3 regions of the Thalassotalea sediminis genome follow, and region 2 is predicted to be linked to each of the others. Evidence: predicted binding sites of a transcription regulator. Region 2 holds the regulator's gene; each other region holds the start of a gene.
What was found. Region 2 encodes sigma-54, which starts transcription at its own class of promoters, with help from an activator protein. Its sites were predicted from a motif close to GTTGGCACGNNNNTNGNNT; they were not measured.
Positions count from the first base shown of each region.

Region 1 (4,188 bases), 550 kb from region 2:
AGTGCTGACTTTTCAATATCTTTAAGGTTTAAACGAAAAGCATCTTTAAGTACTTGATGCGCCTTATCTATACTATTCTGCGCCAAATATAGATCTGCTAATAAATAATACATAGGCAAGTTATCGGCATACTTTTTAAGATAGCCTTCTGCAATATCTAACGCCTTTTTTTGACGTTCTGTTCGATATAAAAGCGTTATATAAGCTTTTGTGATCTCAAAATTTTCAGGCGCCAATTCATACGCCTGCGCAAGCTTTTCAGCGCTCTTTGGCAATTGATCATTTTGTTGGTAAAACTGCGCAATTGAAAATGCCAGTTGCGCATCATTTTTGTCTTTGTAAACGGCTTCAGTATAACGAATAGCTTGCTCGACATCATGCTGTTGAGCCAGTATATTTGCTTTGGCAATGACAGCGGGAATAAACCTCGGATCGACGGATAGCGCGTTGTCAATATTTTCAATAGCCGCATCAATTTTACCTAGCTCTAATAAAATCAACCCTTGTTGGTATAAGTTTTCCACCGTAGGATCATGAGCAACGATTCGCTTTGACACATCAAATGCTTGCTCGAACTTTCTTTGCATAACATAGGCTTTAAACAACAGCGGTTCTATAAGTTGTAAATTTTTTGGTTCGTCCCGATTTTTTTTAGCAATATTAACAAGTAACTCCGCCGCTTGATTTGCTTTATCATTTGCAATAAGTGCCTGTGCTAACTGCAAATCAAACAATATAAAATCGCTGGCTAATGATTTAGCATGTTCAAAATAGAATAACGCTTTGTCATCATTATCCAATGCAAGGTAGATGGTACCTAATAGCGAATTAATTGCCGCATCATTCGGATAAGCCAAGTTAGCCTTTTTTAAGGTAGCAAGAGCAATCATATAATTGCCTAATGCATAATCAATTGAAGCAGACAGCCTCAACGCACGATAACTAGTGGCATCAATTGCTAAATAGCGATTTAAGTAAGTTTTTGCATGTTCTAGTTCACCTTGCATAAAGGCTGCATAGCTTGCTAAATAGAGATAACTGGGGTAACGCTCAATCACTTCTGGCGCTATGTTACCAATAATTTCAAAAACGTTATTAACGACACGCTCAGAAACCTCATCACGGTTTTGTGAAGAGGCAACAACGGCCTTAAGAAAAGTTGCACGGGGCTCATTCGGCAGTTGATTCAAGACAATTTCTAAATCTTCATCAGCTAAAGAAAACCGCTGCTGTTCTATATAGATACTCGCTCTTAACAATAGACTACTAAAATCATTGTTGGACTCACTCAGTACTTGATTCACTAAAGCAAGTGCAGGTATTAGCTCAGCTTGCTGATATAACAAGTTCGCCTTCATTGAAAGCGCTTTCAATGGTGGCAGATAGCTATCTAATACTTCATCTAAGATTTGATGAGCTAATGCTTCCTTTTTATCAATAATATGCACTTGCGCTAAACCAAGCTTAGCGTTCAAATTACCGCTGTTAACACGCAATGCTTGCTCAAAGGTACGCTTGGCGACATTAAAATGTCCTAGGCCAATTTGCGCCAAACCTCTTGCTACATATACTTGGTCGATAATAGCAGGATTGTTTTCAGCGATTTTTAAGGCATCAAGACTTTTGTTATACAAACCCTGCTGTGTGTAGGCTTGTGCGTATAGCAATTTTGACTCAGCAGTATCTATACCTATATTGCCGGCGTTCTGTAACTCAGATTCAGCTAAATGACCTTTTCCCTGAGCTAAATATACTTTTATCAATAATAACTGTGCCGTCGTGTTTTTATTATTTTGACTGAGTAAATTTTTTAGATACGTCTCTGCTTTACCATATTCATGAGCTTGAAACGCACGTTCTGCTGCTTCATAGTTTTCCAACGAATTAGCAAAGCCTGTGCTACATAAACACATTAAGATAACTGACACAAAACCAAGATAACGAGAGCGCATATATTCCTTTTCACTTTTAATCATCAAGTAGTTAGAATATATTAATTCGACGTGCGATTGTCAGTAATTTTTACATCTTTGTGCAAAAACGCGCGGACACATAAAATAAACCGTTGTTTATAATACTTTTTTACATGTGGGCATAATAATTGCTTTGATAGTATTATTAAGTAATGCAGTAATGCTAATTCACCAATGGGAATGGCCATGAATTTTTTAAAAACAATAAGTGTTTCGATGTTTGTAACCTTATTATCTGTCTCTACTAGTGCGGTTGCAGGACTAACAACCGTATCTACATTCATTAATGAAAAGAATGATTGTAAAGACTTTTTTGATAATGACTCTGGTATTGGTATCAATAAAACCGGTGGTAGCGGCTTTAGCGATTGTAAAATTTATTCAGAAGACGAAAATGAAGTGCAATATGATATTGCATGGGTTTTGAGCAAGTTTGATGTTGACTCAGGCGACTATGAAGAAGGCGCTAAGTTCAACAATCAAATGGCTAAGGTTGATTGGGAATTCAACGGTAATGGCACTAACTTATCAAATAGTGCCAGTGGTAACTGGACATTCAACAATAGCAACGTTGACATCTATTATTGGATTGCAAAAACTGGCAAGGGCTATAACTTGTTTTGGACTGTTAACGACAGTGCTATTAATAACGGTACTTGTAGTGCATTTGATGGAACGAATAACTCTGTTAGCGACAGCAACTTGAGCTTAGCATGTATTAGTTCAGCAGTTGCGGTTAATGAAGGTACATACCTAACACCAAATGAAAAAGGCTTATCTCACCTTACATTCTTTGGTAAAGAAGAACCAGCACCTGCTGTGGTTCAAGTATCAGAGCCTGGCATGCTAACCTTATTTGGGCTTGGTATTGCAGGTCTACTGTTAGGTCGTAGAAAAACTAAATAGTTTTTAAGCGCTTACTTCTAAAAAAACGCCGTGATTTTCACGGCGTTTTTTTATGCGTGTACATTTAATTATTTAACCGTTTGTGTATAAAATTCAGCGATATACTTGCCACCTTTTATTTCACCAATAAAACGTAACTTAGTTTTATCGCCTTTATTAGGAATTAATTCCCCCAATGCCGTTTCTCGCTTCCAGTAATAAGGCGTATCTTTCATGCCTAGCTGATAAGCCCTAGGATTTTTCGCGTTATCTACGATAAAAAAAGTAGCAGTATCAAGAGGAAATGTTGAGTTAACGGTTGTTATACCGTTTTCATGTGTGACATTAATCTTAAAGTCCTTTGATTTAAGTACACATTTTTGATTAATTACGTCGCAATGGCCAAATGGCTGCAATTCATATAAACGCAGCTTACTGGCTTGGCTTTCTAAGTAGAAATCGGAGAGTACATACCCCCCTAATATAAGAAACGGTGCTAGAAACATTGCTAGCTTAGTATGCCGACTCATTAAATCATCCTTATAATTATGATAATACTTTATTTAACAAACAGTTACTCTATTAGCTAAACGAAATACTATACCAAGGTTACAGAAAAACAAAGGCCCCTTATCATATAAACATAATATACGATTAGAGGCCTTTTGAATTAATGCGCGAGCATTCAATTAGTGATCATGTGCAGCCGAAACACCACCGTGTGGTGTACGGAAATTTGTCACCAAGTCTTGAATTTCTTGTGGTGCAGGACCTGTCGCTTTCAGTATGGTAAATGCAACGGCAAAGTTCACTAATGCACCCACAGAACCAAAGGCATTAGGTGAAATTCCGAAGAACCAGTTTGGCTCCATGCCGCCAAGGAAGCTAGTACCAGGAATAAACATAATACCTTTGTGTTGGAACACATACAGCATTGTTACACCAATACCGGCACACATACCTGAAATAGCGGCCTTGCTATTCATCTTCTTAGAGAATATCCCCATCATTAATGCTGGGAATATACTTGAGGCAGCCAAACCAAAGGCTAACGCCACCGTACCCGCGGCAAATCCAGGCGGATTCAACCCAAGATAACCAGACAATATTATCGACAAGGTCATGACAATGCGGCTTGCTAACAGCTCACTTTTCTCGGACATGTCAGGCACCAAGACCCCTTTCATTAAGTCATGGGATATTGCTGAAGATATTGCCAGTAGTAACCCAGCAGCCGTTGAAAGCGCAGCTGCTAAACCACCCGCGGCAACTAATGCAATAACCCAGTTAGGTAAGTTTGCGATAGCAGGATTAGCCAATACCATAATGT
Region 1 covers NZ_AP027361.1:3,743,002-3,747,189, forward strand. The annotation lists gene prsT (XrtA/PEP-CTERM system TPR-repeat protein PrsT) at 1-1,952, opposite strand, end outside; gene QUE09_RS16895 (PEP-CTERM sorting domain-containing protein) at 2,160-2,879, shown strand; gene QUE09_RS16900 (hypothetical protein) at 2,948-3,388, opposite strand; gene QUE09_RS16905 (sodium:solute symporter family protein) at 3,548-4,188, opposite strand, start outside.
Region 1: the regulator sigma-54 is predicted to act here: its motif matches at 2,089-2,107, upstream of QUE09_RS16895 (PEP-CTERM sorting domain-containing protein).

Region 2 (4,188 bases):
GCAAAAGGAAAACCCGCTACGTTTAAGCAAACACTTGAAGATGGTACCCCCATTTATTTACAGGCGAATGAAATTAAGTATGAGCCTGCTAAGAATACCGTTACTATCTCAGGTGATGCGGAGCTCCGTCAAGAAGGCAGTAAAGTAAACGGTAGTGTTATTACTTACAACTTTATTACCGAGCAAGTATTAGCTAATGGTGAAGATGATCAGCGCGTTAAAACGGTATTACAGCCTAAGCACCTGGAAAAAAAGAATAAATGAGCAATGCAAAATTAAGTGCCGCTAACTTGGCTAAGTCCTATAAAGGGCGTATGGTAGTTAAAAATGTTGGTTTGGAAGTTAACGCAGGGCAAATTGTAGGTTTACTTGGTCCAAATGGTGCAGGAAAAACCACGTCATTTTACATGATTGTTGGGTTAGTAAATAACGATAAAGGTACAATAACGTTAAATGACGAAGACCTTACACTGTTACCTATGCATGAACGTGCGCGCCGAGGTATAGGATACTTACCACAAGAGGCCTCGATCTTTCGTAAGTTAACCGTTTACGAAAATATCATGGCAATATTGCAAACAAGAAAAGAATTAACAGACATAGAACGAGAAGAGAAGTTAGAACATTTAGTAGAAGAATTTAACATAGGGCACATTACCGAAAATTTAGGCATGAGCCTATCTGGTGGTGAACGTCGTCGTGTTGAAATTGCCAGAGCACTTGCAGCTGACCCAAAATTTATATTGTTAGATGAACCATTTGCTGGCGTTGACCCAATTTCTGTAGGTGATATAAAAAAAATTATTCTACACTTAAAAAATAAAGGCATTGGCATATTAATAACCGACCATAACGTTAGAGAGACACTCGATGTTTGTGAGCATGCTTACATTGTTAGTCATGGTGAATTAATCGCCCAAGGTGATGCAGATCAAATCCTTGCAAATCAGCAGGTAAGAGATGTATACCTCGGTGAACAATTCACGTTATAGTTATGATATGCTTTAGAAAAAATAAGATTTACTTGAAAGGATAAGAAGTAATTAATGCGCCCAAGTCTGCAACTCCGAATTGGACAACAACTTACAATGACGCCGCAACTCCAGCAGGCGATAAAGTTATTGCAGTTGTCCACCTTGGATCTACAACAAGAAATTCAAGAGGCATTAGAAAGTAATCCTTTATTAGAGGTGGACGAATCTGCTTCGTCTTCAGACGATAACCAACCCGATAACTTAGAAGAAGCCTTTTCCGCAAAAACTAATGACGAGACAATAAATAATACTAGTGATGGCTCGGAAGATTCAACACCAACCGTTGATGAAATCAGCACCACTGAAGCGATGGATAAATCAGACATTCCTGAAGAGCTTAATATTGATACGACTTGGGACGAAAGTTACAGTGCTGGTGTATCTAATACTGGTGCCGCCCCTGCCTCAGATGATTTTGTTTATCAAGGTGAAACCACAGACTCCATTCAAGATCATTTGCGTTGGCAAATGAAATTAACCCCATTTTCTGAAACCGATGAAGCCATTGCAATGGCAATTATTGATGCCATTGACGACGCTGGATATTTAACGGTTACAACTGAAGAAATCCTAGAGTCTGTTGGCGTCGATGACGTTGAATTAGATGAAGTAGAAGCGGTCTTAAAACGTATAAATATGTTTGACCCTATAGGTGTTGGTGCGCGTTCAATTGCAGAATGTTTAACGATACAGTTAAACCAGTTTGATAAAGATACCCCTTGGGTTAACGAAAGTAAGATCGTGATTAATGAATATATTGATTTACTTGGTAACCGTGATTATCGACAAATCATGCGTAAAACACGTTTAAAAGAAGATCAATTACGTGAAGTTATTCGGTTAATTCAATCATTAGATCCTCGCCCTGGTGATTCTGTTATTCAAAGTGATGATCAGTATGTAATACCTGATGTTTCTGTTGAAAAGAAAAATGGTCGTTGGGTTGTAGAGCTAAACCCTGATACTGCGCCTAAACTAGCGGTTAACCAGCAATATGCTTCTATGGCTCGGTCAATGAAAAATTCGAATGATAGTCAATTTATTCGTTCAAATTTACAAGAAGCAAAATGGTTTATTAAGAGTTTAGAAAGCCGAAACGATACCCTATTAAAAGTATCAAACTGCATTGTGCAAAGACAACAAGGTTTTTTTGAACATGGGCCCGAAGCTATGCGTCCTATGGTTCTGAATGATATTGCCGAAGCAGTAGATATGCATGAATCAACGATTTCACGTGTTACTACACAAAAATATATGCATACACCACGTGGAATTTTTGAACTTAAGTATTTTTTCTCCAGCCATGTCAGTACAGAAAATGGTGGAGAATGTTCTTCAACAGCTATACGCGCTTTAATTAAAAAGCTTGTAGCTGCCGAAGTACCTGCAAAGCCTCTTAGTGACAGTAAAATGGCTGAACTATTGGCTGAACAGGGAATCAATGTTGCCAGACGGACTATAGCTAAGTATCGAGAATCGCTAAGTATTCCTCCGTCTAACCAACGTAAAAGTTTACTTTAACTCTCTAGTAGAAGGATACAGCTTATGCAAATTAATCTTGCCGGACATCATGTTGAAATTACTACCCCAATGCGTGACATCGTGAACAAAAAATTTGCTAAGTTAGAGCGACATTTCGATCATATTAATAACGTATATGTCGTATTAACCGTTGAAAAACTTAGCCAAATTGCAGAAGCAACTGTGCATTTAAATGGCACTGAAGTGCATGCTAAAGCGGAAAACGACGACATGTACGCATCCATAGACTCCCTGGTAAATAAGCTCGATAAACAAATACTTAAATACAAGGGAAAAATTAATCAACACTAAGATTTATTGATTACTAATATCCACTATGAATTTTACCGACATCATTAAAGAAGACTGCACGTTATGTGCAGTCGAGGCTACAAGCAAAAAACGTATTCTTGAACTTCTTTGTAGCAAAGCCGCAGAGACAAACGATCAAGTAAGTACCTACAACTTATTAGAGAGTTTGATGCTAAGAGAAAAAATGGGGTCGACCGGTATTGGCAATGGTATTGCTATTCCACATGGACGTTTAACCTCTACCGATAAAGTTATGATTGTTATTGCCACAGCTCAAGCGCCAATAGAGTTTGATGCCATTGATAATCGTCCCGTTGACATATTTATCGCCCTATTCGTGCCAGAAGATCAATGCCAACAACATTTATCGACATTACAAAGTATTGCACAAGTATTTAGCGACAAGAAAATGTGTAAGCAAGTACGCAAGTGCGATAACAGTCATGAGTTATATCAACTTCTCAAATCTGCTGCTCACTAACCTAGGATTTCATCAATGAAACTTACCATTGTAAGTGGCCGCTCCGGCTCTGGAAAAACGGTCGCATTGCGCGTTTTGGAAGACTTAGGCTACTACTGTGTAGATAATATTCCCGTTAATTTGCTACCCGCATTGACGCATACCGTGATCAATGATTATGAAACCGTAGCGGTAAGTTTAGACGTCAGGAATTTACCTGCAGAACCGACAGATGTGCCAGAAATATTAGATTACTTACCCAGTGCTGTTGAGTTATCTATTGTATACCTAGACGCTGATGATGGTGATCTTATTAAGCGTTTTAGCGAAACTCGTCGCTTACACCCACTTATACGCCAAAATATCGCGCTAGACCAAGCAATGACACTTGAGAAAAAGTTATTAGAACCCATTGCTGCTCGCGCCAACTTGTATATTAATACCAGTCAGTTAACACCACACCAGCTCGCTGATTTGATCAGAGAAAGAGTGCTAGGGAAAAAAAGTGGTTCTATGGTCGTGGTGTTTGAATCCTTTGGTTTTAAACATGGATTACCAAAAGACGCTGACTTTGTGTTCGATGCTCGTTTCTTACCAAACCCTTTTTGGGAGAAAGAACTTAAGCCATTTACAGGGTTAGATCAACCAGTTAGAGATTTTCTTGCCAGCCAACCCATTGTTACTAAGTTTATATGGCAAATAAACAGCTTCATGATGACATGGTTGCCTCACCTTGAACGAAATAATCGCAGCTATATTACCATTGCGGTAGGCTGTACTGGCGGAAAACATCGTTCCGTTTATATTGCTGAATTACTTGCTGCAAATTTAAAAAAAGAAAGAAAAGACGTACAGGCACGC
Region 2 covers NZ_AP027361.1:3,193,069-3,197,256, forward strand. The annotation lists gene lptA (lipopolysaccharide transport periplasmic protein LptA) at 1-264, shown strand, start outside; gene lptB (LPS export ABC transporter ATP-binding protein) at 261-992, shown strand; gene QUE09_RS14615 (RNA polymerase factor sigma-54) at 1,047-2,555, shown strand; gene hpf (ribosome hibernation promoting factor) at 2,580-2,867, shown strand; gene ptsN (PTS IIA-like nitrogen regulatory protein PtsN) at 2,893-3,348, shown strand; gene rapZ (RNase adapter RapZ) at 3,364-4,188, shown strand, end outside.

Region 3 (4,188 bases), 1.1 Mb from region 2:
TATACAATTTAACCACTCATACTGTAAAAAATTAGGTAAGACAATGCAACGACTCGCACCCGCATTACGTGAAGATAATGTACCATTAGATCTCATTTCCCTAATAAAAACCATATTAGCTGCTTCAAAGGAAATTTCATTCCGCGTAAGCCAAGCACATCTAGGTGGACTACTTGGCTCGACATTAGACGAAAATATTCAAGGTGAAGTACAGAAGAAACTCGATGTCGTCGCAAACGAATTGATCAAAGATATATTACTTGAGTCTGGCTTTGTAAGAGCTATTTCTTCTGAAGAAGAAGAAAACTCAGTCGTTGGTGACAAAGAAGGTAAGTTTATCGTTTCTTTTGATCCTTTAGATGGCAGCTCTAATATTGATATTAACTCGCTCATCGGCACCATATTTTCAATTCATGAAGCCAGAAATGATATAGAAGCGGGCGATCCAGCTCAATTCCAACAAGCGGGTCATAAACAAGTATGTGCGGGTTATGTACTTTATGGTCCATCAACCATGTTAGTGATGACAACTGGTAAAGGTACGCATTTTTATGTATTAGATCGCACTCACGGGGGCTTTTTATTAGTAGAACGCAATGTTCAGGTGCCAACGGAAACACAAGAGTTCGCAATTAATATGTCAAATCAACGTTTCTGGCACCCGCCAATGCAGCAATATATTAATGATCTTATTGCGGGCAAAACGGGGCCAAGAGGTAAAAATTTCAACATGCGCTGGATAGCTGCAATGGTCGGTGATATTCATCGTGTGTTAACACGAGGTGGTATTTTTACTTACCCTGCCGATACTAAAAACCCAGAAAAACCGTTCAAGCTGCGCTTAATGTATGAAGCAAATCCAATGAGTTTTCTTATTGAGCAAGCAGGAGGCTTAGCAATGACATCACAGGGGCGTATTATGGAGATTGAGCCTGAAGATATACATCAACGCGTTGAAGTTATTATGGGCTCTAAAGAAGAAGTTAATACCTGTTTAAAATACTACGATTAACATTGTTCTAAACGCATTGTTTTCTTAGCTTTTAAAATGAAGCATACGGTTCAAAACCGTATGCTTGTCCTGCAACTTCATGTCATTACTAAAGAATTTCAGTTTCTCCGACCATTAAAGTTACGTTAATTATTTGTTTATTTTATGTGTCAGATAATTTTACATTCTCACCATTGTACATTAGTGCAAACACTCTAAACACATATTAATAAAGACTTTTTTCCTTATGGCAAGTTAATTGCTTTGCGGGCGCATGTACTTTTAATTAACAAGGAAAATAAGGACATGTTTAAAAAGTTATTAACATCTGTAGTATTTGCTGCAACAGCAATGAGTTCTCAAGCGAATATGATTGTTGACCTTGAGTTACAGCTGCTAGCAGATGTTTCTGGTAGTGTAGATTCAAGCGAATACGTACTGCAATTACAAGGTTATGAGCAAGCATTTCGTTCTACAAGTGTTCATAACGCTATTGAAGCCGGCAACGAAGGAAAAATTGCCGTGCAATACGTAGAGTGGTCTGGCGATTCACAACAAGCTATTCAAATTGATTGGACATTAATTGATAGCGCAGCTGATGCTATCGCTTTCGCAGATACATTAGCTGGCTTAACTCGCGCATTTAGTGGCAGTACAGCTATTGGCTCAGCCATTAACTATGGTGTATCTCTATTCAATTCAAATACATACGATGCTGCACGTCAAGTAATTGATGTATCTGGAGACGGTACCAATAATGATGGTGCTAGTGTAACAGCTGCAAGAGACAATGCACTTGCTTCTGGTATCGATACCATCAACGGCATTACAATTGAAAGCACAAGTGTAGGTACTTATTACCAAAATAACGTCATTGGTGGCCAAAATGCTTTCCATTTACATGCTGATTCATTTGCTGATTTCCAAGCAGGCATCGAGCGCAAACTGGTCAGAGAAATTTCAGCAACCGTTCCAGAACCGGGCACATTAGCATTATTCGGTTTAGCATTAGTTGGTTTAGCGCGCATTCGCCAAAGCTAAAAACATCAACAACTAGTCGATATAACGAGAATAAAGTCGCTTATAGCTTAAGCGGCTTTTTTTTGTCCTTGTATTTTTGCTAAAATAACGCCAGTTCTAATTAATCGGCTCATAAGAGAAATATTTATGCCTAATTATGTTGTGGGTCACAAGATCCCAGACTCAGATTCAATCTGTTCCGCTATCGCTTTATCTTATCTTAAAACAGCGCTAGGGGAAGAAACCGTTCCAGCTCGTTTAGGTGAATTATCACCTGAAACACTCTTTATCTTGGATAAATTTGGCTTTGAGCAACCAGAGCTTAAATTAAGTTACGCAGGCGAAAGCCTTTATATCGTTGATCATTCAGAGCGAACACAAGGGCCTGATGACATCGATGATGCGACTATTTTAGGGATTATTGATCATCATAAATTAGGCGATATTACTACGTCTACGCCACTTGAATGTTGGATCCGTCCAGTAGGCTGTACTAATACAATTATTAAGATGATGTACGACTTTCATGATGTCGAAATCCCTAAAAATATTGCGGGTGCAATGATGTGTGCGATTCTATCAGACACTGTCATTTTTAAATCGCCAACCTGCACCACTGCAGATATTAAGTGTGTTGAAGCATTGGCTGAAATAGCAGGCATTAAAGATCCTCAAGCACTTGGTATGGAAATGTTCAAAGTAAAATCTGCGGTTGAAGGCACACCGATCCGTGATTTAGTTTTACGCGACTTTAAAGATTTTGATATGAATGGACATCTTGTCGGTATCGGACAGTTAGAAGTCATCGACTTAGCGATTTTTGATGAGATAAAATCAGATCTCGAAGCTGACATTGCCGCCCTAAAAGCTGAAGGCAACCGTCATAGCGTACTTTTATTGTTAACAGACATTATGAAAGAAGGCTCTGAAGTACTCGTAGTAAGTGATAACGAAGACTTAACAGCAAAAGCTTTTGATAAAGCATCTACAGACGGACGCGTATGGCTTGATGGAGTACTGTCTCGTAAAAAACAAGTCGTGCCACCACTACAAACGTCTTTTAGTTAAAGCAAGAGCGTAGTATAGGCAAGAAAGCTCAGTATTCGCTGAGCTTTTCTTTTTTAAAAGGGCTGACATGGATATTAAACATAGCAAACGGTTATCTTTTCGATTAATGGATGAAAACGACAGTGAGCTTTTATGGCTGCTTGATCAAGATCCTCAAGTAATGAGATACATTACAGGAGGTAAAATATCAACATTAGCGAAGATTAAACACACATTCATTCCCCGCATGAATGCCTATCGTAATGCAGAAAAAGGTTTCGGACTTTGGCAAGTTAATAATATAGATAACGATGAATACCTTGGATGGATACTCATTAGACCTATGCATTTTTTTTCAGCTGCGCCAGAATTCGACAATTTGGAAATTGGGTGGAGATTCTTTAGAAATATATGGGGAAAAGGCTATGCAACTGAAGCTGCCCAACATGTTATGCAGTCCTTACATTTACAACTAGGGTACAATACGTTTAGTGCTATCGCCGATGAGAACAATCTTGCATCAATTAATGTTATGAAAAAACTAGGTATGCACTACATAAAAACATACCACCACAAAGATCAGTTAATTAATTGCCAAGTTGCCTATTATCAAGTTAATAAAAAACGTTAATTTTTTGTAATAAAAATACATACATAACGACTAAGCAACGATATAACTATAGACAAGGATATTTATGCAGTTGCTCGTTAATCAAGTATTAAAGCAGTACGCTACTGTAAAAGCGGTAAATCACTTAAGTTTTAACGTTAATCGCGGAGAAATTTTTGCGTTATTAGGCCCTAATGGCGCAGGTAAGTCTTCTTTAGTAAAAATGCTCACTGGCTTCACAACACCAGATGCCGGCGAGATTCGTGTAACAATAAACGAAAAAGAATATAACGCCATTCCAAATTGGGCATTAGGTTATTTACCAGAAGACCGAGGCTTATATCCGGAAAAATCAGTCATCGATAACATTTGTTACTTCGCCCAATTAAATGGCATGACTAAAGGTAATGCCAAAGAACAGGCTGCCTTTTGGTTAGAAAAATTTGATTTAAGCGAACGCAAAAGCGATCAACTTAAGTCATTATCAAAAGGTAACCAACAAAAAGTACAGTTAATCACT
Region 3 covers NZ_AP027361.1:365,715-369,902, reverse strand. The annotation lists gene QUE09_RS01685 (class 1 fructose-bisphosphatase) at 44-1,012, shown strand; gene QUE09_RS01680 (DUF1194 domain-containing protein) at 1,298-2,032, shown strand; gene QUE09_RS01675 (manganese-dependent inorganic pyrophosphatase) at 2,159-3,079, shown strand; gene QUE09_RS01670 (GNAT family N-acetyltransferase) at 3,147-3,689, shown strand; gene QUE09_RS01665 (ABC transporter ATP-binding protein) at 3,754-4,188, shown strand, end outside.
Region 3: the regulator sigma-54 is predicted to act here: its motif matches at 1,238-1,256, upstream of QUE09_RS01680 (DUF1194 domain-containing protein).